One region of the Enterococcus innesii genome, then DNA from elsewhere that is predicted to be linked to it. Evidence: predicted binding sites of a transcription regulator. Region 1 holds the regulator's gene; each other region holds the start of a gene.

Evidence for each region. Region 1 encodes NrdR, which represses ribonucleotide reductase genes. Its sites were predicted from a motif close to ACACNATATATNGTGT; they were not measured.
Region 2: a site for NrdR is predicted at 4,560-4,575, ahead of nrdD (anaerobic ribonucleoside-triphosphate reductase). Genes of this name have one in related genera too.
Region 3: a site for NrdR is predicted at 3,489-3,504, ahead of ENLAB_RS12880 (vitamin B12-dependent ribonucleotide reductase). Genes of this name have one in related genera too.

Annotation. Positions count from the first base shown of each region.
Region 1 covers NZ_AP025635.1:206,809-214,803, reverse strand. Annotated here, with positions in the region: gene polA (DNA polymerase I) at 1-391, shown strand, start outside; gene mutM (DNA-formamidopyrimidine glycosylase) at 407-1,249, shown strand; gene coaE (dephospho-CoA kinase) at 1,246-1,839, shown strand; gene ENLAB_RS01070 (ABC transporter ATP-binding protein) at 2,001-2,780, opposite strand; gene ENLAB_RS01065 (hypothetical protein) at 2,957-3,286, shown strand; gene ENLAB_RS01060 (FusB/FusC family EF-G-binding protein) at 3,533-4,174, shown strand; gene nrdR (transcriptional regulator NrdR) at 4,378-4,848, shown strand; gene ENLAB_RS01050 (replication initiation and membrane attachment family protein) at 4,862-6,238, shown strand; gene dnaI (primosomal protein DnaI) at 6,238-7,167, shown strand; gene ENLAB_RS01040 (hypothetical protein) at 7,194-7,655, shown strand; gene ENLAB_RS01035 (tRNA (adenine(22)-N(1))-methyltransferase) at 7,751-7,995, shown strand, end outside.
Region 2 covers NZ_AP025635.1:3,282,066-3,290,060, reverse strand. Annotated here, with positions in the region: gene ENLAB_RS15380 (DUF975 family protein) at 1-348, opposite strand, end outside; gene ENLAB_RS15375 (M42 family metallopeptidase) at 358-1,440, opposite strand; gene ENLAB_RS15370 (FtsX-like permease family protein) at 1,575-3,629, opposite strand; gene ENLAB_RS15365 (ABC transporter ATP-binding protein) at 3,619-4,383, opposite strand; gene nrdD (anaerobic ribonucleoside-triphosphate reductase) at 4,670-6,865, shown strand; gene nrdG (anaerobic ribonucleoside-triphosphate reductase activating protein) at 6,949-7,545, shown strand; gene ENLAB_RS15350 (DNA alkylation repair protein) at 7,626-7,995, opposite strand, start outside.
Region 3 covers NZ_AP025635.1:2,761,212-2,769,206, reverse strand. Annotated here, with positions in the region: gene ENLAB_RS12890 (sigma-54-dependent transcriptional regulator) at 1-195, opposite strand, end outside; gene ENLAB_RS12885 (DUF4430 domain-containing protein) at 515-904, opposite strand; gene ENLAB_RS12880 (vitamin B12-dependent ribonucleotide reductase) at 990-3,467, opposite strand; gene ENLAB_RS12875 (hypothetical protein) at 3,608-4,147, shown strand; gene ENLAB_RS12870 (APC family permease) at 4,708-6,135, shown strand; gene ENLAB_RS12865 (TetR family transcriptional regulator) at 6,251-6,889, opposite strand; gene ENLAB_RS12860 (ABC transporter ATP-binding protein) at 6,937-7,638, opposite strand; gene ENLAB_RS12855 (ABC transporter permease) at 7,644-7,995, opposite strand, start outside.

The sequences.
Region 1 (7,995 bases):
AACGTATATGGAGGATGTCGTTCGTGAGGCGAAGGACAAAGGGTACGTTGAAACTTTGTATCATCGCCGTCGTTACCTACCTGATATCAATTCGCGCAATTTCAATATTCGAACTTTTGCCGAAAGAACTGCCATCAATACACCGATTCAAGGCAGTGCGGCGGATATCTTAAAAATTGCCATGATCGATCTGGCGAAACGTTTGAAAGAAGAAAAATTAGCAGCAACGATGCTGCTGCAAGTACACGATGAATTAGTCTTTGAAGTACCTGAATCTGAATTGCCTCGTCTTGACGCTTTAGTGAAAGAAGTGATGGAGCAAGCCGTTGCATTGCATGTACCTTTACTGACAGACAGCAATTGGGGCAAAACATGGTACGATGCTAAATAAATGAGGTGAACAGAGGTGCCGGAATTACCAGAAGTTGAAACGGTCCGTAAAGGACTTGAAAAACTTGTTTTGAATAAAACGATCGAATCGGTCGAGATCCTGTGGCCGCGAATCATCGAAAGTCCTGAAGTGCCGATCTTTTCGGCGCTTTTGAAAGGGCAACGCTTTGAAAAATTCGAACGACGCGGAAAGTTTCTGATTTTTAAATTGACAGATTATGATTTGATCTCACATTTGCGAATGGAAGGCAAGTATGAATATTTTGAGTCAGAACCAATTGTTGATAAACATACACATGTCATTTTCCATTTTACAGATGGCAGTCAGTTAAATTATCATGATGTAAGAAAATTTGGTCGTATGACCTTAGTGGATAAAGACCAAAGCGCAGCCTATAAAGGGATCATGCAATTAGGTCCTGAGCCTAAGCCTGAATTGTTTTTATTAGAAGCATTTGAACAAGGATTGAAGCGGTCTAAAAAAGCCATCAAACCGTTATTGCTTGACCAAAAGCTCGTTACTGGTTTGGGCAATATTTATGTAGATGAGGCGCTGTGGCAAGCGAAAATCCATCCAGAGCAACCAGCGGATTCATTAATGCCAACTGAAGTAGATGTGCTGCATGAAGCAATTATCGATGTCTTAGAACGAGCTGTTGAAGCAGGCGGAACCACCATTCGTACCTATCTCAATGCACTAGGAGAAGCCGGGAAATTCCAAATGTCATTAAATGTCTATGGCCAGACGGGCAATCCTTGTGGCAGATGCGGTACACCAATCGTCAAGATCAAAGTTGCCCAACGGGGGACACATTTTTGTCCTCAGTGCCAAAAATTGCATGTGAGGTCCAGCAAATGAGTTTTGTCTTAGGAGTCACGGGGGGGATTGCCACCGGAAAAAGTACCGCAGTCGCGCATTTTCGATCACTGGGTTTACCGATTATTGATGCTGATATCATCGCAAGAGAAGTCGTTGAACCGAATACGGAGGGCTTGCAGGCGGTGACGCAAGCCTTTGGTCCGCAGATTTTGACCGATGATGGACACCTAGATCGGCAAACCCTTGGTGCTTTGATTTTTAACGATCCAGAGAAACGCCGGATACTGAATCAGACGTTATCTCCTTTTATTCGACAAGAGATTTTGTCTCAGATCGAAGAAAAAAAGCAGGAAGTGCCATTGTTGATCGTTGACATTCCTTTGCTTTATGAAGCCGACTATGACCAATACATGGATCAAACCGCAGTCATTTATGTGCCAGAAGCCATTCAAAAAGAGCGGTTGATGGCACGCAATCAGTTGACTGAGCAAGAAGCGCAACAGCGAATCGACAGTCAGCTGTCAATTGAGAAAAAGAAACAACGGGCCGATATTGTCTTTGACAATCAAGGAACGATCGCCCAACTCAATCAGCAGATCGATGATTGGTTTGCATCTATAAACAAATAGATAAAGCAGCAGGTTCCCTTTCACCAAAGGAAACCTGCTGTCTTTTTTTGTACAACAGCAAATCTTCGTAATCCTACAAAGAACTATCGTTTCTGAAAAAAGTTGACTTGTGGCAAAAATCATTGTGTGTCTAATGTTTACCATGCATTGATGCGTACCTCTTACTTGGGTGTCACAATGATTCGGTCACCTGTGAAGGGGTGAAGAAGGATCGGCTGATCATAAAAAGTAGTGAGAACCTCCTCAGTAAAAATGGCCTCTCGTTTACCTGCAGCATGGACCTTGCCGTTTTTTAGCATCAGCAAATGAGTGAAAATCGGTAGCAACTCTTCTGTATGATGGGTAACGTAAAGAATGGTGGGTGTATTTGTCAGCTTTGAAAAAGCCTCCAATCGTGCTAACAGTTCTTCTCGCGCAAATAAATCAAGACCCGTACAAGGTTCGTCCAAAATCAGGATCTCTGGTTGTGCCATCATGGCACGTGCAATCATGACAAATTGTTTTTCTCCTTGAGAAAGGACGTGATAGGAACGATGGATCAGATGAGTCAGACCCAAGTCAGCCAAAAGCGCTTTTGCTTGGTCTAATTGGTTTTCATCATAAGTTTCATAAAGACCAATACTGGAATAAAGCCCAGATAGAACGATCTCTTCAGTAAGATCTCGTCCATAAAATTTATTTTGTAAAGCGGAACTAACCCAACCGATGCGCCGTTGAAGATCCGGGACAGATGTTTTGCCATATCGTTCACCTAGGACTGTTCGTTGACCAGAAGAAGGCCATAAGGTTCCTGTTATCAGTTGCAATAGTAAGCTTTTGCCTGCGCCATTCAGGCCTAAAATCGCCCAATGTTCATTTTTTTTCACTTGCCAATTGATAGTTTCTAATAAAAATTGCTGGTTGCGAATGAATGAAACCTGTTGAAAATCAAGGACTGTCATCGATAATTGAACCTAATTAGGTTCTTCACCTCCATTTATAAGAATATTCAGAAAATAATACCTGCTATTATAACACATCCTTCCAAATTTCGCTGGTCGGTTGGTATCGCATTCATATCTTTTGTCAGAATTCAGAATGCTTGTTATGATGAAACTATACAGGAGGGATGAAAACTATGGGTACTTTTAAAGACGAAAAAGATGTGATCGTTGGCAAGGCTAAAGAAAAAATCGGTGAATGGACCAATAATGAAGAACTTGCCCATTCTGGGAAAGAACAAGCACACGAAGGACAGATCAAGAAAGAGCACGATCAAAAAAGAGTCAACGAATTAGAAGATCAAAATGACGAGCGCGATGCCCGCAATGATCGAACTACCCCAGAAAATGTCAGCAGTGAAGAATTGTTGCGAGCCGAAAATCCTGATGCCAATAAAATTTCTTCTGCCGATCGTCGAGATGCAGACCAGCTGAAACATTATACTGGAATTGAAGATAAATTATAACTGAACACGGATGCCTTCGTCTTCTAGACGAGGCATTTTTTGGTTAACCAGAGTGGATGAAGAGTCAAGAGACTACTGCTCAGTTGACAATTGCTCAACATCTCATTATAATCCATTAAGATCGCATAGCGAGAAGCAGAGAAATTGGGAGGTGGTCATCAAATGCTTATTTATGCATTGTGTACGACTGTCAAGAAAGTAGAACAGCCGCGAGAATAAATGAGAAAATAGAAAGAAGGCTTTTCAATGATTGAACCTTACCAATTTCATGCGATTAAACACCAAGTATACCAATTAGTACGAACGTATCAATCGGTCAATGATCCTCGAACGATCAAAACGGTTGAAACGATGACAAAAGACGCCATAGAACAATTTTTTCCTGAAGAAGAAACCGCACCCCGAGCCATTTTAACTGCTTTCTTCCAACCAGGAATGACGATCAGCCGGAGTAACGAGCTGTTAGCTGAACTTAAAGAATACGTTCGCCCCTTTCAGGTGCCGACAACGAAGCAAATTGAAAAAATGTTTCGGAAAGTAAAAAAACTGAAAGTACCTGATTTTGCTTCCGTGGATTTGAAGGAAACCACTTATCTTGCCTGGGATGATATCGGTAGTCAAAGTAAGTTTATGATCATAGCCACTGAACAAGGGTTTACAGGGCTTCACGGTCATGTGTCAACGGAAGTCAAAAAAGGAATTTGTCCCTTGTGCCAGCAGGAAGGAAATGTGTCAATGTTTCTTTCTTTGACCAAGAGCAACGGCGATGGGACGTATACGAAACGCGGAAATTATATTTGCCGTGATAGTCAACAGTGTAATCAGCAGTTGGAGCAGCCGGAGAATTTGCATGAGTTTGTTTCTTTGCTGCAAATGAAAGATAAATAACGAAATGAAACGGCAGAAAGATTTCTGTCGTTTTTTTACATTGAAAAAAACAACAGTTATAACATTATTTAAATTTTGTATTAAATGAACAGAATAAACCACTTTGGCTATTGTACCAATGGATTTCATGTTATAATTAATCATAGAAATCGATGACTTTACGTGAAAACGTAAGCGCATAAGAGAGAAAATGAGGTGGAACTATGCAATGTCCAAAATGTCATCATAACAATTCGAGGGTAGTTGATAGTCGACAAGCCGATGATGGACGTGTGATTCGCCGTCGTCGTGAATGCGAAAATTGCGGCTATCGCTTTACAACATTTGAACGTATTGAAGAGGCACCCCTTCTTGTAATCAAGAAAAATGGTGCCCGTGAAGAATTTAACCGAGAAAAAATTTTACGGGGCTTGATTCGTTCTGCTGAAAAACGACCAGTGACAATGGATCAGATGGAAACGATCGTCGATCATGTTGAAAGCCGTGTTCGTGCTCTTGGAGAAAACGAAATTTCAACTACGCAAATTGGTGAATATGTGATGGAAGATTTAGTTGATTTAGATGAGATCGCGTATATTCGTTTCGCCAGTGTGTATCGGCAATTTAAAGACATGTCAGTTTTCTTAAAAGAACTGCAAGACATTGTCGAGAAAGCGAAAGAACCACAAGAATAGAGGGGGACAGCAAGTGGGCAATAGTTTACCGAATCAAACGTACAAAGTGTTTAAAAGCCGTCCACTTACAACGGAAGGAAAAGACGCCCTCATTTATTTGTATCAACCAATTATTGAAAGTGATGCTTTAGCATTGTATTTGACACTCGCAAGTGATGTCCAAGCCCAAACCTTTTATGGTGAGGAGGCGATAACGACGGTGCATTTAGATATCTTGAATGCCATGAATGCCGGAATGCCTCGCTTCATAAAAGCCAAGCAAAACTTAGAGGGCATCGGCTTGCTAAAGTCGTATGAGAAAGCAGATGCTCAAAACGGGTGCTCGTATCTGTATTGGTTGCAAGAACCGGTTCATCCAGCAGCGTTTTTTCAAGATGAATTGTATGCTTATCTTTTGTTGGAAAGAGTCGGGGAGCGTAAATTTAATCAACTGGTCAAGCTGTATCAACCAAAACAATGTTCTTTAACCGATTATCAGGAAGTGACTCAATCCTTCTCAGCCGCTTATGGGTTAAATACCGCTCGTTTTGCTTCCCAGGAAGAAACGCTACAGGCAGTCAGTGATTCTTTTCAGGAAACCAATGCGAACTTGGTGCTTGACGAAAAGCAGTTGGATTGGGACTTTCTTTTATATGAAGCGCAGCGCCGGTATATCCGTGCCGCTAATTTCACGCCAAGTTTTCGACAAAAGTTAGTTCTATACCATTCTTTATACGGCTATGATGTGTTGGAATTGTTGGATTTGATGGCGGACAATGTTTCTTTGACAACAGGCGAGATCGATCAGAAGAAGCTGGAGCAAGCGATCATGAAAAAATCGCGGCAGACCTTCACGAAAACAACAAAAAGGGAAGATCCTCAAGCAGAAAGCCAATTACGCCGCTTCAATACACTAAAGCAGAATGGTTTTTCAGAAAATGATGTATTATTGATTCAAGAAAGTGAAAACAATGCGCCAATCGCCTTTTTAAAAGCGATCAAAGCGGAGAAAAACAGTTTTATGACAGATTCAGAACAATGGTTGATCAAAAGCCTTGTCGAACGATCACCATTACCGAATAGTGTGATCAATGTTTTGGTTCATTACGTTTTGGTAGTCCAAAACAACGCCGCTTTGTCAGGAAATTATGTAAATAATATTGCCGCTCAGTGGTCAGAATTAAAAATCGGTACGGCAGAAGATGCGATCAAACATGTCCGGAGTCTTGTTCGAAGTGCCAAGGAAAAGCGCAGCCGACCACAAACCAACGGAAAAAAAATCATTCGCGAAGAAAAGCTGCCTTCTTGGGCTGAAAAACCAGTGGAAGAGACAGCATTAACACCAGAGCGACAAGCAGAATTAGATAAAAAACTGCAAAACTACTTGCATAAGAAAGCTGGTGACAAGTAATGGAAGATGTAGGGAAAAACTTAGGAAAACTATTGGATAAACGCAATTACCGTGATCAGTTTTCAGCAATGATGGCAGAGGTTTTACAAGATCCTGATGTTAAAGCGTTTATTGCCGAAAATGAAGAGGTATTGACCGAAGCAGATATTCAAAAAAGCTATGCGAAACTGTATGAGTTCGTCCAAGAAAAGCGGAAATTCCGCATCAATGATCCATCCATGATCGCACCGGGCTATGAGCCGCGCTTAGCGTTAAATTTTCATTTTATTGACGTCACCTATGTACCAACGAAAGAACTACTGGCATATCAGAAGCAAGAAGAGATCCGCAGTCGCATCAAAGCGATGGATATGCCTAAAGATATACAAGAAGCAAGTTTTGCAGATTATCAGCAAACGCCTGGCCGAATGGAGGCCATCGCAGCTGCCGTTGATTTTATTAGTGAGTTGACAGCCAATCCACAGGAGTTTCATAAAGGACTGTACTTTGTGGGGAGTTTTGGGATCGGAAAAACCTATCTGCTTGGCGCGATCGCCAGAGATTTAGCGGAGGCAGGCTATACGACGACATTGGTTCACTTCCCGACATTTGCAGTAGAGATGAAACAAGCAATCGGCAAAGATCAGGTGGGGGATAAGCTGAATGCAGTGAAAAAAGCCCCAATCTTAATGATGGATGATATCGGTGCGGATGCGATGAGTAGTTGGATTCGTGATGAAGTCTTCGGTGTGATTCTGCAATACCGAATGCAAGAGCAACTCCCGACGTTCTTCACCTCGAATTTTACCATGCATGAGTTGGAAGAGCATCTTTCGGTAACGCAACGCGGCGAATCCGAACCATTGAAAGCCAAACGTATTATGGAGCGTATTCGTTACTTGACACAAGAGATCCAAATGACGGGCAAAAATCGACGAAATGATGCCTAAAAAATGACCATTACTGGAGGAAGAAGATGATGAAAAAACAACTGATTCTAGGCTTGTCCTTAGCAACAGTGCTGCTGCTAACGGCTTGTGGCAGTCCCGAAAACAACAATGCATCAAGTGGCGATAACACGCCTTCTGAATCAAGTGAGAATGCTAGTTCCGTCGCCAATAGTTCTTCAGAGAGCGAAACAGCGACGGTTTTTACTGGTATTATCCAAGAAGATGCCCAAGCAGGTTCGGATGATACCTTTCAATTATTTTTGAAAGACGTAGCGGCAGTTGAAGATGAGGATCAAGTCGTCCAAAGTTTTCAAAATGATGGGGTCATTCTCCATGTCCCTGTCGAGGCCTATTCAGGAGAGATCGAGGAGTTAGTTGAAGGAGACAAAGTCCAAGTGTCGCTGCAAGGCGTCCCGATCATGACGATGTCGATCCCACCGCAAATTCCCGGTAACTCGATTCAAAAGGTTGAATTAGTGAACGATTAATGCAATGTGCGCCTTGGCAATGGCACCACAGTCAAGACGCACATTTTTTTCTATTTATGGAAAGCGTGTTATACTACCAAAGAAGGAGTGACAATATGAACGAACATGCATTATCGGATCGTTTGGCTTGCGTGGGCGAACAAATTCCCGACCAAGCACGTATCGCCGACATCGGCTCCGACCATGCTTATTTACCTGTGGCATTGATGCTGCAGAACAAAATCACTTATGCTGTAGCTGGAGAAGTCGTTCAAGGACCTTATGATTCTGCCAGTAAACAAGTACGTAAAAACGGGCTCACAGAGAAGATCGTGGTGCGCTTAGCAGACGGATTGGACGC
Region 2 (7,995 bases), 440 kb from region 1:
CAAAAGATAATTTAAAAGCGCGCTCACTAAATTTAGTAGCAAAAACGGTACATACAGACGCTTATCAAAGACTAGAAAAATATCCGCCACTTTGATCCCTTTACCACGAACCAGATAGAGTGCCATAATACTCAATGCTACTGAAAAAGCAAAGAAGACAAAATTGTCCAAAATAAAATCAAGCCAATTTCCTGCGTTGTTTGTCCCTACGGAAGAGCCTAAACTACTGAACAGTGAATTGACGACCGCTTGTACAGCAACCGTTGCTAAAATACTTAAGACGAACGTTCCCCAGAATCCGCGTAAGGAGTTTTTAGCCGTCTCTCGAATCATTGTATTTGATCTCATAGACTCACCTTAATAACTGCGCAATGCTTTAACGGTTTTATCGTCTAAGCGGCGAACCACTTCCGTTACAAGCTTGACTGTATTGAAGTAGTCATCCTCATGAATGACAGAAGTATGAGAATGCAGGTAACGAACTGGCACAGTAATAGCGATCGAAGGAACCCCATCACGAGTCAAATGCATTTGACCAGCATCGGTTCCCCCACCAGTGATCACGGTATATTGGAAAGGAATTTCCATCTCTTCGGCGACATCGATCACAAAATTCAATAATTTCTTGTGAGGAATCATGGAAGCATCGAAAATCAAGACTTGTGGGCCTTTGCCTAACACAGAATCCGCTTCTTTTGGTGTCATTCCAGGTGTGTCCCCAGCGGTACCAGTATCTAGGGCGATAGCGATATCGGGATTCACTAAGTGAGTGCTTGTTCGTGCCCCTCTTAGGCCAACTTCTTCCATCACGTCACTGCCGGCAAACAAGCAGTTTGGATGTCCTTCGGCTGCCAAGGTTTCTAATACCCGTAGTGATACCGCTGTACCAATTCGATTGTCCCATGCTTTGGCTAGCAAAAATTTGCTGTCGTTCATCCGTTTGTATTGGATATAGGGGGTGATCATATCTCCAGGACGGATCCCCCAGCCTTTGGCTTCCTCTTCACTTGAAGCGCCGATATCGATGAACATATCTTTGATATCGTAAGGTTTGTTTCGAGTCTCTGGACTCAAGACATGGGGTGGTTTTGAGCCGACGACACCGTGGATCAATTTGCAATCATTGGTTTTGATCTCGACTTGCTGTGCCAGCATCACTTGCCCCCACCAGCCACCAAGGGTTTGAAATTCAATAAAGCCTTTTTCCGTAATTTTCGTTACCATAAAGCCGACTTCATCCATATGTCCCGAAATAAAAATTTTCGGACCGCCGCCATCACCAACATGTTTCGCAATGACACTTCCTAAACCATCAAAAAAGATATCTTCAGCAAAGTCTTTGGCATATTCTTTAAAGACTTCACGCACTTCCTCCTCATTCCCAGGAACCCCACGTGCAGTCGTTAGGTCTATTAAAAGCTGTTCTTCTTTTTTCTCCATCTTGCTTCCTCCTTTGTCTCATTGATTATGATTATACCATTCTCTTAATCTGGTGCCAGAGGGAAATACAAAAAGATTGGTTAAATGAAAAAAACGATCCTAGTTTCCTAGAATCGTTTTATCGTATAAATAGATCAAGTTTCAATAATCCGCAGACACAGCTTGACGGTAATCAAATAGGCAAATAGATAGACAACTGCTGCTACTCCTGCAAACAAATGCGCGACCCAATACCCGGGACTGTCGATGATCTGTGTGAAGGTATTGATAGCAAATACCGCATGCAAAATCGCTAATAAGGTGCCGGGCATAAAAATCCAAATGTTTTGCCAGTACACCAACTTGCGCACTTCGTTACGGGTGTATCCTAATTTTGTCAATAGTCGGTAATTGTGCTTTTCCCGCTCCGTGTTAGAAAATTGTCGAACGATCAAACTACTAGACGTGGTGATCAAAACGATCACCCCAACAAACAGCGATACGAACAAAATGATTCCTGCTTGTCGCCGCACCCCCCGCATTGTTGTAAAGCGATTGGCTAACGTTAGCCGATAAGCGGTCGTCTGACCACTATCATTGCTTGAATCCCGTGCGGTCTCTGGATAAAAGCGTACGTTTTTTTGGTCGTCGCTAAATTCATAGGTCAAAGGATGCGCCCACTCGATCGGCAATTCTTCATCTAACAACTGCGTTAGCGCTTCTGTTTGCACCTTTTCGGTTTGCAAATAAGCAATGCTATAGGTGAATCCCTCGATTTGTTGGTACGCATCATCTTGAATGACAAGGACATTTGGCAAAGAATAGCGCAAGGCATAATCTCCAAAGTAGTCCTGCTGTGCTTGAATAAGTTTAAACTCATGTTGACTGCCAACTTTGACTTCATCCCGATACGTGATAAATGAACGAGTCACGTCGTACTGACTATCAAAAAGTACCGCTTGCTTGTCTGTACTCAGTCGAATTTCAGGAGCATTTGGAACTAGTTTTCGTAGACGCTGATAATCAGAAAGTGCCACCAGATTCACCATCATATTTTCTACACTTTCATCTTGCAACTCTCCTAGGTAGCGAGTCTGCACCGTCATATTGGTCATTTTGTAAGGAATCGTTTGCTCCGCTGTAATTGGCATACCCGACTTTTCTAAAAGGGTACGCAAGGTCCCCGCCTGCTCTCCTGACACTTGAAAAGAGGTTGGGTAGATACGGTTCGTTGCTTGGTAATTTAATGAGATGACCCCCATTGTTCCCCCAATCAGTGAGATCGCGATCGCGGTAATGATCGTCAAAAGGGCATAGCTTTTCCACGTCCTTTGCAAGTATGCACGCACGTTATTGTAAGCAATCAATTTTGCCCCTTTAATGAGGTGTTTTTTGGGTTTGCTCAAAAAATACAACAGTGCCGGCAACGTACAATCAAAAAAGAGATAGGTTGCCGTTACACAGCAAAATAGAATCAGTAAAGGGATCCATAGAATCGCTGAAAAGTCTTGTGTATACGTGATATAGTTGGTCCAAGTTTCCCGCAGGGTTAATGACAGATAGTAGCCTACTCCAAGTAAAATCAGACCTAGAACCCCCATTAAGGAACGAAACGGAGTCATTTTCATTTTTTTGATCGGTAAGCGGTATTCGGTCTTGATCAATTCACTCATTGGGGTACGCCAAACAAAAAGGATCACTTGAATACTCAAAATGATCATCGCCGCGATAAAAACAAAGACCGTCGAAAAAATCGATTGTGGGGAATTAAAGAAATGACTGGTTAAATTTAGGCCCATTGCCCGAATCAAAATCATTGAAAAGAATTTCGAAAAAATAATTCCCATAAAAATACCGGTTACTAAAGAGAAAAAATTCAGTAGAAACGTTTCCCGCAGCAGCAACCAAGCAAGACGACCTTGTCGTAACCCCAAAAGCTGATAGACACTGATTTCCTTTTGTCGCTGGCTAAGAAAAAAATGATTGGCACTCAGCATAAAAAACAAGACAACAAATGCTACCACACTGCTGCCGAATCCTAATACCCCTTCGATCCGGATATCTTGCTGAACTCTTTGATTCAAGAGACGATCGTTCATCAAAGCATTAAATGAATAGAAAATCATCACGGCAGTCATCATACAGATAAAATACACCATATAATTGCGAAACTGCCGCAAAAAACTCCGCCAGCCGATTTTAAACAACATGGCGCGGACCGCCTCCAATCGTTGCCTGCATATCGATGATTTTTTCGAAAAATTCCTGACGACTGCCTTTTTTGACAACTTCTGCAAAGAAGACGCCATCGCGGATGAATAAAATCCGATTGCAGTAGCTGGCGGTGAAAGGATCATGAGTGACCATCAAGATCGTTGTTTTCTCTTGTTGATTGATTTGTGCCAAATACCGTAACAATTCTGTCGCCGCTTTTGAATCAAGGGCTCCGGTGGGTTCATCAGCAAAAAGGACCGCCGGACGACTGATGATTGCGCGAGCAGCAGCAACCCTTTGTTTTTGCCCTACAGACAATTCTTCTGGGTAACGATCCAATAAGTGTTCGATCCCTAACAAATTGGCCGTCTCCTCGATACGTACTTGGGTTTCCTTCACGGGCAAGCGATCAATGGCTAACGGAAGCAGGATATTGTCCCTGGCTGTCAATGTCTCTAAAAGATTAAAATCTTGAAAGATGAAGCCAATCTGCTGACGCCGAAAATCGCTGAGGGCTTTTTCCGACATTCGGGTAATGTCTTTGCCATCGATATAGATCGAGCCTAAGCTAGGTCGCATGATAGAAGACAACAGATTCATCAAGGTCGTTTTCCCAGCACCGCTTGGTCCCATAACCCCAACAAATTCTCCTTGATCCACTGCAAAAGAAAGGTTATCTAATACTTTGGTTTGATTGAAACGAGTGCCGTAACTTTTGGTCAGATGCTTCACATCAATCATATTTTTCACATAGAACCCTCCTTAAAAAAAATTCTCTCCTTATGGTAGCATACTTTTCATTGAATCGTTCTGCTTAAAAACAGAGAAAAAATAAATTTAAAAAAGTTTTTTATTCATTATGTGAAACATGGAACAACCAAATCCTTAATCTTATCAGTTTTCTCAGAAAACACCTCAATGAATATACACCATATATTGTGTATATCCAATTTACTATCCCTTATTAACCACTATATATAGTTGCTCATTTCTATAATATGTTTTATTATATTGAGGAAGATAAGGAGTGGTAGAAATGATGAACATTAAGAGAAATCCTGAGCAAGGGTTGGAAAGACAGTCCGCTTTGCGTCAGTTAAAAATCGTAAAACGTGATGGACGGCTTGTCGATTTTGATGATCAAAAAATTTACGATGCGTTAGTGAAAGCCCTAAGAAAAGTCAACGGCGAGCTTTCTCCCATCGACCACGAAAAAATCACCGAGATCGTTGACAGTGTCGATCACGAGATCGCGGAACGTTTTCGTACAAATGTAAAAATCTATGAGATTCAAAATATCGTCGAGCATATCTTATTAGCAAAAAACGAGTATGCCTTGGCTGAAGAATATATCAACTATCGGACCCATCGTGATTTCGAGCGCAGCAAAGCAACAGACATCAACTTTACGATCAACAAATTGATGAATAAAGATCAATCGGTCGTCAATGAAAATGCCAATAAAGATAGCAATGTGTTCAACACACAACGTGATTTGACCGCCGGGATCGTAGGAAAATCGATCGGTTTGAAAATGCTGCCTCCTCACGTGGCAAATGCCCATCAAAAAGGCGACATTCATTACCATGACTTGGATTATCATCCTTACACACCAATGACCAACTGCTGTCTGATCGATTTTAAAGGCATGCTAAATAATGGGTTTAAAATTGGGAACGCCGAAGTGGAGTCGCCAAAATCGATCCAAACGGCCACCGCTCAAATCTCACAAATCATTGCAAACGTAGCATCGAGTCAATATGGCGGCTGTTCTGCTGATCGAACAGATGAATTATTGGCTCCTTTTGCTGAGTTGAATTATCAAAAGCATCTAAAAGATGCCGAAGAATGGATCGAGACACCCGAACGTCGGGAAGCGTACGCGAAGAGCAAAACCCGCAAAGATATCTATGATGCAATGCAAAGTCTAGAATACGAAATCAATACGTTATTCACCTCGAACGGACAAACGCCGTTTACTTCCCTTGGCTTTGGTTTAGGAACCAACTGGTTCGAACGGGAAATTCAACGAGCGATTCTCCAAATCCGCATCAACGGGTTAGGCAGTGAAAAGCGCACCGCTATTTTCCCAAAATTGATTTTTAGTATTCGCCGCGGGGTCAACTTGGCCCCTACCGATCCAAATTACGATATCAAAGAACTGGCATTAGAATGTGCCACTAAACGGATGTACCCGGATATTTTGAATTATGATAAATTGGTTGAATTGACCGGTAGCTTTAAAGTGCCGATGGGCTGTCGTTCTTTCTTGCAAGGCTGGAAAAACGAACGTGGTGAAGAAATCAATGTCGGTCGGATGAATCTAGGTGTCGTGACATTGAATATTCCACGGATCGCCTTAGAAGCAAATGGCGATCAAGAAAAATTCTGGTCGCTGCTGGAGGACCGTCTGCAAATCGTTAAAGATGCCCTTGTCTATCGCGTAGAACGCTGTAAAGAAGCGAGTCCCGCCAATGCGCCGATCCTTTATATGTATGGGGCTTTCGGTGAACGTTTGGATCGCAAAGACAATGTCAACGAATTATTCAAAAATAAACGGGCCACTGTTTCACTTGGCTACATTGGTTTATACGAAGCTGCTTCTGCTTTTTATGGCGGAACTTGGGAACAAGACCCAGAAGCAAAAGCCTTTACGATGGCGATCGTGAAAGAATTGAAAGCTCATGCGGATGCCTGGGGCGATGAATACGGTTATCATTTCAGCGTGTACTCTACGCCAAGTGAAAGCCTGACTGATCGTTTCTGTCGCTTAGATACCGAAAAATTCGGTGAAGTTGAAAACATTACCGACAAAGAATATTATACGAACAGCTTCCACTATGATGTGCGGAAAAATCCGACACCATTTGAGAAACTTGATTTTGAAAAGGACTATCCAAAATACTGTTCTGGTGGCTTTATTCATTACTGTGAATATCCAGTCTTGCAGCAAAATCCAAAAGCGTTAGAAGCGGTTTGGGATTACGCATACGATCGGGTCGCTTATCTTGGAACAAATACCCCTATCGATCACTGTTACGAGTGCGGATATGAAGGAGACTTTAATCCAACCGAACGAGGCTTTGAATGTCCACAATGTGGCAATCACGATCCAAAAAGTTGTGATGTTGTCAAAAGAACCTGTGGGTATCTTGGAAATCCTCAAGCTCGTCCAATGGTCAACGGTCGTCACAAAGAAATCTCTGCTCGGGTCAAACATTTGCAAGAATAATCATAAAAGGAGTGTTAGATTTCCTCTACACTCCTTTTATCGAAGACCAACCCCTGTAATTCACAATAGAAAGAAGTTTTCTTATGAGAAATCCTAAGCCCCAAGAATGGAAAGCAAACGAGTACAGTCAAAATTATATTGCTGATTACAAAGCCTTCAACTTTGTGGATGGTGAAGGCATTCGAAATAGTTTGTATGTGAGCGGCTGTCTGTTTGCTTGTGAAGGCTGTTTCAACAAAGCCGTCCAAAACTTTCGCTATGGGACACCTTTTACGCAAGAACTAGAGGATCGAATCATTGAAGATCTGCGACATGAGTATGTTCAAGGACTGACGCTCCTAGGCGGCGAACCTTTCTTAAACACGACAGTCTGTCTGAAAGTCGTTGATCGCGTTCGTGCTGAGTTCGGGCACAGCAAAGATATTTGGAGCTGGTCCGGCTACACCTATGAAGAATTGCTTTTGGAAACACCTGATAAACTGGAACTCTTATCCAAAATCGATATTTTGGTGGACGGCCGCTTTGAACTCAGTAAGCGAAACCTAAACTTGCAATTTCGTGGCAGCAGCAATCAACGAATCATTGATCTTGCTGCATCCCGCGAACAAGGAAAAGCGGTTATCTGGGCAAAGTGCAAAGATGCGGAAGCAAGCTACGAACAAATCAAAAAACAAATTTAACGATCAAAACACCGTGCATCTTTCAAAAAAGATACTGCACGGTGTTTTTTATTGCTATATTCAGCCAGTAAAGCTACTTTTTAAAGGTACTTACTCGCTTCACGAACCGTCAAAGGCGCCAGACTTGTTTGATAGCGCAGGAGAAAATCTTGAACCCACTGAGGATTTGTCTTGGCATAATCTCGCAAGGTCCAGCCAATGGCTTTGTTGATAAAAAATTCAGAACTACCCAAATTGTTGACAAGGATCTCTTCTAGCAATGGTTGATCCATCTGTTCTTTTTGCAACAGTTGGTGGAGAATCGCCACGCGCCGTAGCCAAAGATTATTGTCAAGACTCCAACGAAGCATCTCAACCTTTAACGCTGGCAATCGGCGAACAAGTTTTCTGACGACCTCACTCAGTGCGTCCACGCTGTCCCACCAAGCTTTCGTTATGACCAACTGTTCA
Region 3 (7,995 bases), 960 kb from region 1:
AAAAAAATAAACGGGTCGGGTCGCAATTTTCACAAGGCGACCTTCTTCCGTTAACTGATTCAAGTAGTGACTGATGGTATTTCTCTTGACGGAAAACTTCTCGGCAATATCTTTCGCAGTAAAGATATCGCTTACATTTTCGATAGAGAAAAAAGCTGTTTGATTTTGCAAATACGCGAGTAATTGTTCTTTCATTGTCGTTCTCCTTGTCCGCTTTCTCTGATTATCATAACTTAAAAAGCTTGGAGATGCTATAGAACTTTTCGTAGAGTGATTGTCCTTTCTAAACACAAAAAAAGCAGCATCCTTAATGTCAGCTGCCGCTTTTTATTTTATCTATATAATACTTCTATGACCAATAGCAAATCATTCAATCACTATTTCTGATTCATTTCTATTTGCCAAAAATTATTAATTCCCATATGACAACGCTATTCACCTCTTTTACTTCCACGTTCCCCTATACCATTGTACTAACAGAAACTTATACTCCCTCACTTGTTCAGCGAACAAATCAGAATGCTTTCAAATCAAATGTAATGATATCATTGCTTTTTAAAAACAACTCTTGTGCCCCTTTATCGGTCATTTCGTCATTGACGGTATAGACCCAAAATAGATTGGCTTTTTGATCTTGACTGATGCCGTCAATCGAGGTGATAAAGCCATCTTTTTCTTTGATCGCAAAGTTTTCTTTCATTACTTCCAGCAACGACTCATTTTCTCGGAACGTTACTTCTTTTGAGGTCACAGCTTCTTGATTTTGGATGACGATCGTAGCTGTTCCTTGTGCTTGCTTCAAGGAACTTTGCTGCGTGCTTTCTGACGTTACACTTGCCTGTTGACATCCTGTAGCGACGAGTAATGTGCTCACTAGCATAAATACGACAAATACTTTTTTCATCTATTTCTTCCTCTCCAATAGTCAAAATACAAATCTTTTTTTTCCAATATGCGGATAAGACTTGCTCTATCAATCCTGTATCCTTTTAGAGTCCGCATTTTAATTGAATTTTACAATTTGTGCAGGTACTGCAACCACCGATTTCCTCAATGGTTCCTTCATGGCAGATGGGACAGATTTCACCAGAGGCCACCGGTTCATCTACTTGAACGACAGGCAGCGGTTCAACTTGTGCGGTCAGCTCATTTTCTACCGCTTCTAATGTTAGTACTTGTGAAACTCGGCTGCCATCTACATAGACGGTCCCACCTTTGGCTCCTCCTTCATATAGATCTCGATAAACCTTGGCTACTTGGCTTACTGTATATCCTTTTGGTGCATTGACCGTTTTTGAAATGGAGCTATCCACCCAACGTTGAATGGTGCATTGCACACCGACATGCTCTTCGGGCGTCAACTCCATAGCGGAAATGAACCAAGCCGGCAACTCAGCTTTGGTGCTTTCAGGATGATCCATCAGGTATTCGTCAACGATCTCCGCATTGATTTCAATAAACTTACCTAGTCGACCGCTTCGAAAATAAAAAAAGGAGTAGTAAGGTTCTAAACCGGTTGAAACTCCCGTCATCGTGCCAGTCGATCCTGTAGGCGCAACGGTCAAAAGATGAGAGTTGCGAATGCCGAATCGCAGCACGCCTTCGCGGATGTGCGCTGGCATTTTTTTCATGTATCCTGTATCGATAAATTTCTTCCGCAACGCTTGCGTCTCTTGGTTACTTTTTCCAATCAGGAAGGGAAAGCTGCCTTTTTCTTTCGCCAATTCAATGGATGCCTCATAGGCCGTGACTGCCATTGCCTCGAAAATTTGATCAACGAATTGATTTCCTGCTGCTGATCCGTATTTTTTCCCACAGTAGATCAGCAAATCTGCCAAGCCCATAATCCCTAACCCAACACGTCTTTCCCCTTTCGCCTGCTGCTCATTTTTGTCAAAAAAGTAAGGCGTTGCGTCAATAACATTGTCTTGGAAACGAACCGCTGTCTTCACGGTTTCTTTTAGTTTGGCAAAATCGACGGTTCCTTTTTGACGATCCGCCATGTTTGCGAGATTGATGGCTGCCAAGTTACAGACGGCATAAGGGGTTAGGGGCTGTTCACCGCACGGATTGGTTGCCACGACTTTTTGTCCGTATGCTGTAGCATTCGTCATCTTGTTGGCATTATCGATAAAGAAAATACCAGGTTCAGCAGAATACGTTGCACAAAAAGTAATCAAATCCCATAACTCACGAGCTTTGATCCTTTGATAGGTTTTGACTTTATGACCAGCAGCTCCCCATTCTCGCACATCACCAACTTCCGCCCATTTTGCATCATATTGCGCCATCTCTGTTTCCGAATAATTGTCAATATCTGGAAAGCGCAGCTCATACCATCCATCTGTCTTCACTGCTTCCATGAATTCTTCTGTCAAGCAGACTGAAATATTCGCGCCAGTTAAGAAATCACTTTCTTTTACCGCATAGCTGCCACCTATTCGCAATTTTTCTTTGGCCTTTTGGATCATGTCATTATGTTCCTTATCTGACGATTCAGGCAGTTGTGCTAGATAAGTGAACATTCTTTCTTCCATTTTTGTCAAAGGGTCAAATTGCAGTTTTTCATTGATTAGTTGTTTGATTGCTGTATTCGAGACTGTTTTTTTCAGGTGAAGCAATACAGCAGGATTTTGAATTTTAGAAAGAATAAACGCAAAAATATCTGGATGCCAATCTGCCATCATAATCATCTGCGCTCCGCGGCGACTACCACCTTGTTCGACAAGGTTCGTCAAGTTCGCCAAATCGTTCAACCAAGAAACTGCTCCAGAAGATCGACCACTGACGCCGTGGACCACACTTGATTTTGGTCGCAAGGTCGACCCATTGGTTCCAACCCCGCCACCTCGACTCATGATCTCCATAACTTCTTGTCGATGAACAGCAATCCCTTTTCGGGAATCATGGATGAAAGGCATCACAAAGCAATTGAAGTAGGTAACTTGAGAATTTGTTCCTGCTCCATAAAGTACTCTGCCTGCGGGAATTAGGTTTTGCGCCACGATTTGTTGGTAAAACGCCTCGAAGAAGCGCTCCTGGTCATGGGACTCGTTGGCAGAAATCCCTTTGGCTACACGATACGCCACTTGCTCAAAAAAGAGTTCTAACGGTTTTTCAATGTCACTTTTTCTTCTTTTAACAAGTCCATTGGCTTGTTCATCAATATCTTCTAACGCTGAGCGATAGGCCTCTTCCACTTCGATAGAGACTAGTTCCCCATCGATTGCTTTCACAACACCGATTCCTCGCGCAGGATATTTAGGATCAGCTTTCGTTGTCAAAATCACCAAATCATCCTTACGCAATGTTTGATGGGTTTGATCCTTGTATGAATAACGATCCAGCATAATCAAACGAGCGATTCCCTCAAATGTTTGGGGCATTTCTGGTGTGATCGCCGAAACTTCTTGGAACAACTTGATATCCTCGTTCAATTTCTCAATCGTTTGTTTTTTGTAGTCCATTTCTTTCCCTCGCCTTCTAAAACACAACATATTGTGCTTGTTTTTCATTACCGTACTATATACTGTGTATTTCAATCTTGAATTTTATTATTTCTCATGTATAATGAGAATGATTATCAATTAGAAAGACGGCGATTTTCATGCTTCCTCCCCAATCCAAGGTATTCTCGGTTCAAAGAATTTCTCATTTAGCACTGCTCACTACAGCGTGTATCGTTGGACGGTTGGTTTTTGTCTTTATCCCTAACGTTCAGCCTATGAGTGCCCTTTTATTTTTAGTGGCTTTTTCTTACTGCTTAACCGATGCATTGATGATTGCCTTGCTAAGTTTGCTCGGAACAAATATCTATCTAGGTATGGGTCCCTGGACGATCAGTCAATTGGCTGCACTTACTGTCACCATCGTTCTTTTTCATCAGCTTGGAAAAGTACCGATCATCAAGAAAAACCGCTTCTTGCAAGCTTTTTTTGCCTTACTTTGCGGACTTCTTTATGGCTTGATCGTTTCGTTGATGGAGGTTTGGCTTTATCAGTTTCCTTCGTTTCTTGCCTATTACCTTCAAGGACTACTGTTCGATTTCTTCCATGCCAGTGAAAACTTCGTCTTTTATCTGCTTTTATGGCCAGTGTTTGAGCGAATAACACCCACATCCTATAAATTGGCGAAAAAAACCAAGTGATTTCGATGGAACGAAGCATTCGGCTATCTTTGTTTTCGTGTTTCTTTGAAAGAATGTTCGCGTAAAATTTTTCTTAGAAAAACAAAAAAACTACGACTACTCTCCTGCTTCCTTTACTTAAAAAACTACCCAAAAGTACCAACGAAAAGCCTTTCGAAAGGGTTTATTCCATCTTTATGCATCCATTCATTTAAATGAAACACTCCCTCTTTCATCCATGCCCTTGACCGAATGTAGTTGGATTTCTTTCAGATTATTAATGAATGATGATGTTTGCTTTTGCTATCATCAGAAATTTATTATTTTTTTTAAATAACAATTTAATTTTTCTTGACCAAAAGAATTCAGAGGTTTATCCTAACTATGGAAAATCGACGACTGGATAAAAAAGAAGCAAGTGAAATTTTTTATTCAATTTGACCTTTGACATTTGTGAAAAAGTGCATAAGAAACTTGATAGTGATCAAGCGCTTATGGAAAGAAACTTTTTTTCTCACTAAATTTCAAAAAACGCTCTATTTTAACCAGTCAGAAAATTATTTTTTAAGAAGGAGAAAGCGATGAATGAGAAACAATTACGCTGGTATAATATTGCGCTAATGGCGTTCGTCTCTGTTTGGGGACTGGGAAATGTTGTAAACAACTACGCTCAACAAGGATTGACTGTTGTTGTTTCGTGGCTATTAATTATGGCTCTTTATTTTGTACCCTATGCATTAAGTGTTGGTCAGTTAGGATCGACCTTCAAAGAGTCCAGTGGTGGGGTCTCCTCATGGATCAAAGAAACTTCAACAAAGCGGTTGGCTTTCTTTGCTGCTTGGACTTATTGGGTCGTTCACGTGCCTTATTTGGCACAAAAACCCCAAGGAATCTTAGTATCATTGAGTTGGTTATTTAAAGGAAATGGTACATTTGTATCGACGATGGGTTCCATGGAAGTCTCGTTGATTTGTTTAGCTATTTTTCTATTCTTTTTATGGATTGCCTCTAAAGGATTGACGACCTTAAAAATGATTGGGAACATCGCCGGAACAGCCATGTTCGTGATGTCGATTCTTTTTATCCTTTTAGCAGTGACTGCTCCAGCAATGACTGGTGCTGAAATTGCTACACCAAACATGTCATCTGTTTCAACCTATATCCCTAAATTTGACTTTACCTATTTAACTACGATCTCGATGCTGGTATTTGCGGTAGGTGGCTGTGAAAAAATCTCGCCTTACGTAAATAACACAAAAAATCCTGCCAAAGAATTTCCAAAAGGCATGATCTTTTTAGCCGGTATGGTGGCATTATGTGCCTTGCTCGGCTCGATTGCAATGGGGATGCTTTTTGATGCCAACCATATTCCAGAAGATTTGATGGTCAACGGCGCTTATGAAGCCTTTCAACGACTAGGAAACTTCTACGGAATTGGCAACTTTTTTGTCATTCTTTATTCCATCGCCAATGCGTTGGCGCAAATTTCTGCGTTGGCATTTTCAATTGATGCCCCATTGAAAATATTATTGTCTGATGCTGATTCAGAATTTGTACCAAATGGCTTAGCAAAACTAAACAAAAAAGGAACACCAGTAAATGGGTATATTATGACTGGTATCCTAGTCAGCATTTTGATCATCATTCCAGCACTAGGAATCGGCAATATGACCGAACTGTATCGTTGGTTGTTGAACTTGAATTCAGTTGTCATGCCATTGCGTTACTTATGGGTCTTCTTAGCCTTTATGCTAGTCAACAAACACGCCAATCGCTTTACTTCCGATTATAAATTCGTGAAAAACACCAAGGTTGGCTTTGGGATCGGCTTATGGTGCTTCTTGTTCACGGCCTTTGCCTGCATTTTAGGGATGGTTCCTAAGCTTGATTATGCGGCAGATCCGCAAGCTTGGTTCTTCCAATTGGCCTTAAATATCATTACACCGATCGCCTTTCTTTTGATTGGCTTGATCTTGCCAATCATTGCGAAACGTGTAAATAAAAAATAATCATTCCCTCAAAAAAGAGGTGTCCGACAACTACTTCGGTTGTCGGGCACCTCTTTCTTTGTAAATGAACTTCTTCGCCGCGTGCGGTATTTGGTCCATCCTCTTGCCGAAGCATTCATTCTTTTTCATTGTCCTCTTTGTTGTGCTCTTTGATTCCATACTTGATCCATTGCACCTTATAGCGAAAATCTTTGATCAGCTCTTTTGCGGTCCATTCATTCGAAATGAAATCTGTCAGACTATCCATCACGATCGCCATAATAAAGTAAAGGAAACTGACGGCTTCTTGCGTATCATGGATCGTGAAGCGATTTTCTTCCAACAGCTCCAACCACTGGCGAATCATGGGCGAATCGTCAGGGATCGCATCGCGCTTCGTCCAGGCATTGCTTTGAGTACATAAGTGGATCATTTTCCAATGATCATCTTCAGGTGACCATTGACTGCACCAAGCCAAGTATTCTTCGATCCCTTTGAAAAAATCATTTTTGTTGCGATTGATAAACGTAAAAATCGCAGAATGGATTTGGTTGGAATAGTTGGTGATCGCATAGTCATAGGCATCTTCTAAGTTTTGAAAGTACTTGTAAAACGCCCCTCTAGAAATGTGCGATTTTTCGACGATGGCAGAGACCTTGACTTGACTGATATGCTTGCTGAAAAATTCTTCTAAAAGCACGGCATCGATTTTTTCTTTTTTCTCTTGTTTTAAATGAAAAAATGTTGTACTTGGCAAGGGATTCTCCTCCATCATTCGCAATCTACTCCCTCTATTATAAACAAATCCCTCTACTTTTCCACTCAGACTTGTGCAGTTTCTCTTGATGGGGCGTTTTGTTCGATGAGATTGCCATCTTCCATTCGGAAAATGCGATCACTCCATTGGATCATTCGCTCGTCGTGGGTGACCATGACTGTCGCTTTCTTTTTCTCATGTGCTTCTTTCACCAATAACTTCACGACTTCATACGCATGATCGGTGTCTAAGCTGGCAGTTGGTTCATCCGCTAAAATCAAGCTTGGGTCATTAAACAACGCCCTGCCGATCGCTACTCGTTGACGTTCCCCACCAGATAAATCGCGGGGAAACTTGTCTTGAAGGTCGAGAATATCTAATGAAGCAAGCAATTCATCAATCCGTTCCTTTTCCTTGGCTTTTCCTGAAACTTTGTCGACCAAATAAAATTGTTCCTTTACCGTTAGAAAAGGGATCAAATTCGAGCTTTGCAAGATAAACCCAATCTCTTTAAAACGCAACTTCCCTCGTTGCTTTTCATTTAATTGGGAAAAGTTCACCTGGTTGATGATGATCTCTCCCGATGTTGGACTTTGTAAGCCGCCAGCGATGGTCAAAAAGGTACTTTTCCCTGAACCAGAAGGGCCGATGATACTGACAAACTCCCCTTCTTGAACATGAAAATTCAGTCCTTTTAATGCCGTTACTTCCGTATGTTGCTTGCCAAATTTTTTTATAATATCCTTCATTACTAAAATGTCTTTCATCTTTGTTACCCTCCTATTGCCGTGATTGGATCGACTTTTGTGACCGTCCGAATGGAGAATAAGCCGCCTAGAACTGCCACGAGAATCAAGATGCCGCTGTAAAGCAGCCATTGCTTTAATTCAAAGAAAAATGGCATGGCATCTGGTAAAAATAAACTGGTGCCGTATGCCGCCGCAAAGGCTAGGGCTACCCCGATCACACCGACCATAAATGCTTGCGCAATAATTGATTTAGCAATAAAGCTGGTCCGAATCCCTTGGGCTTTCATCACACCAAAAATCGCCGTTTTTTGTAGGGTGATCACATACATGAAAATTCCCACGATTGCCGTTGCAACAACAAACAAGAAGTAGATC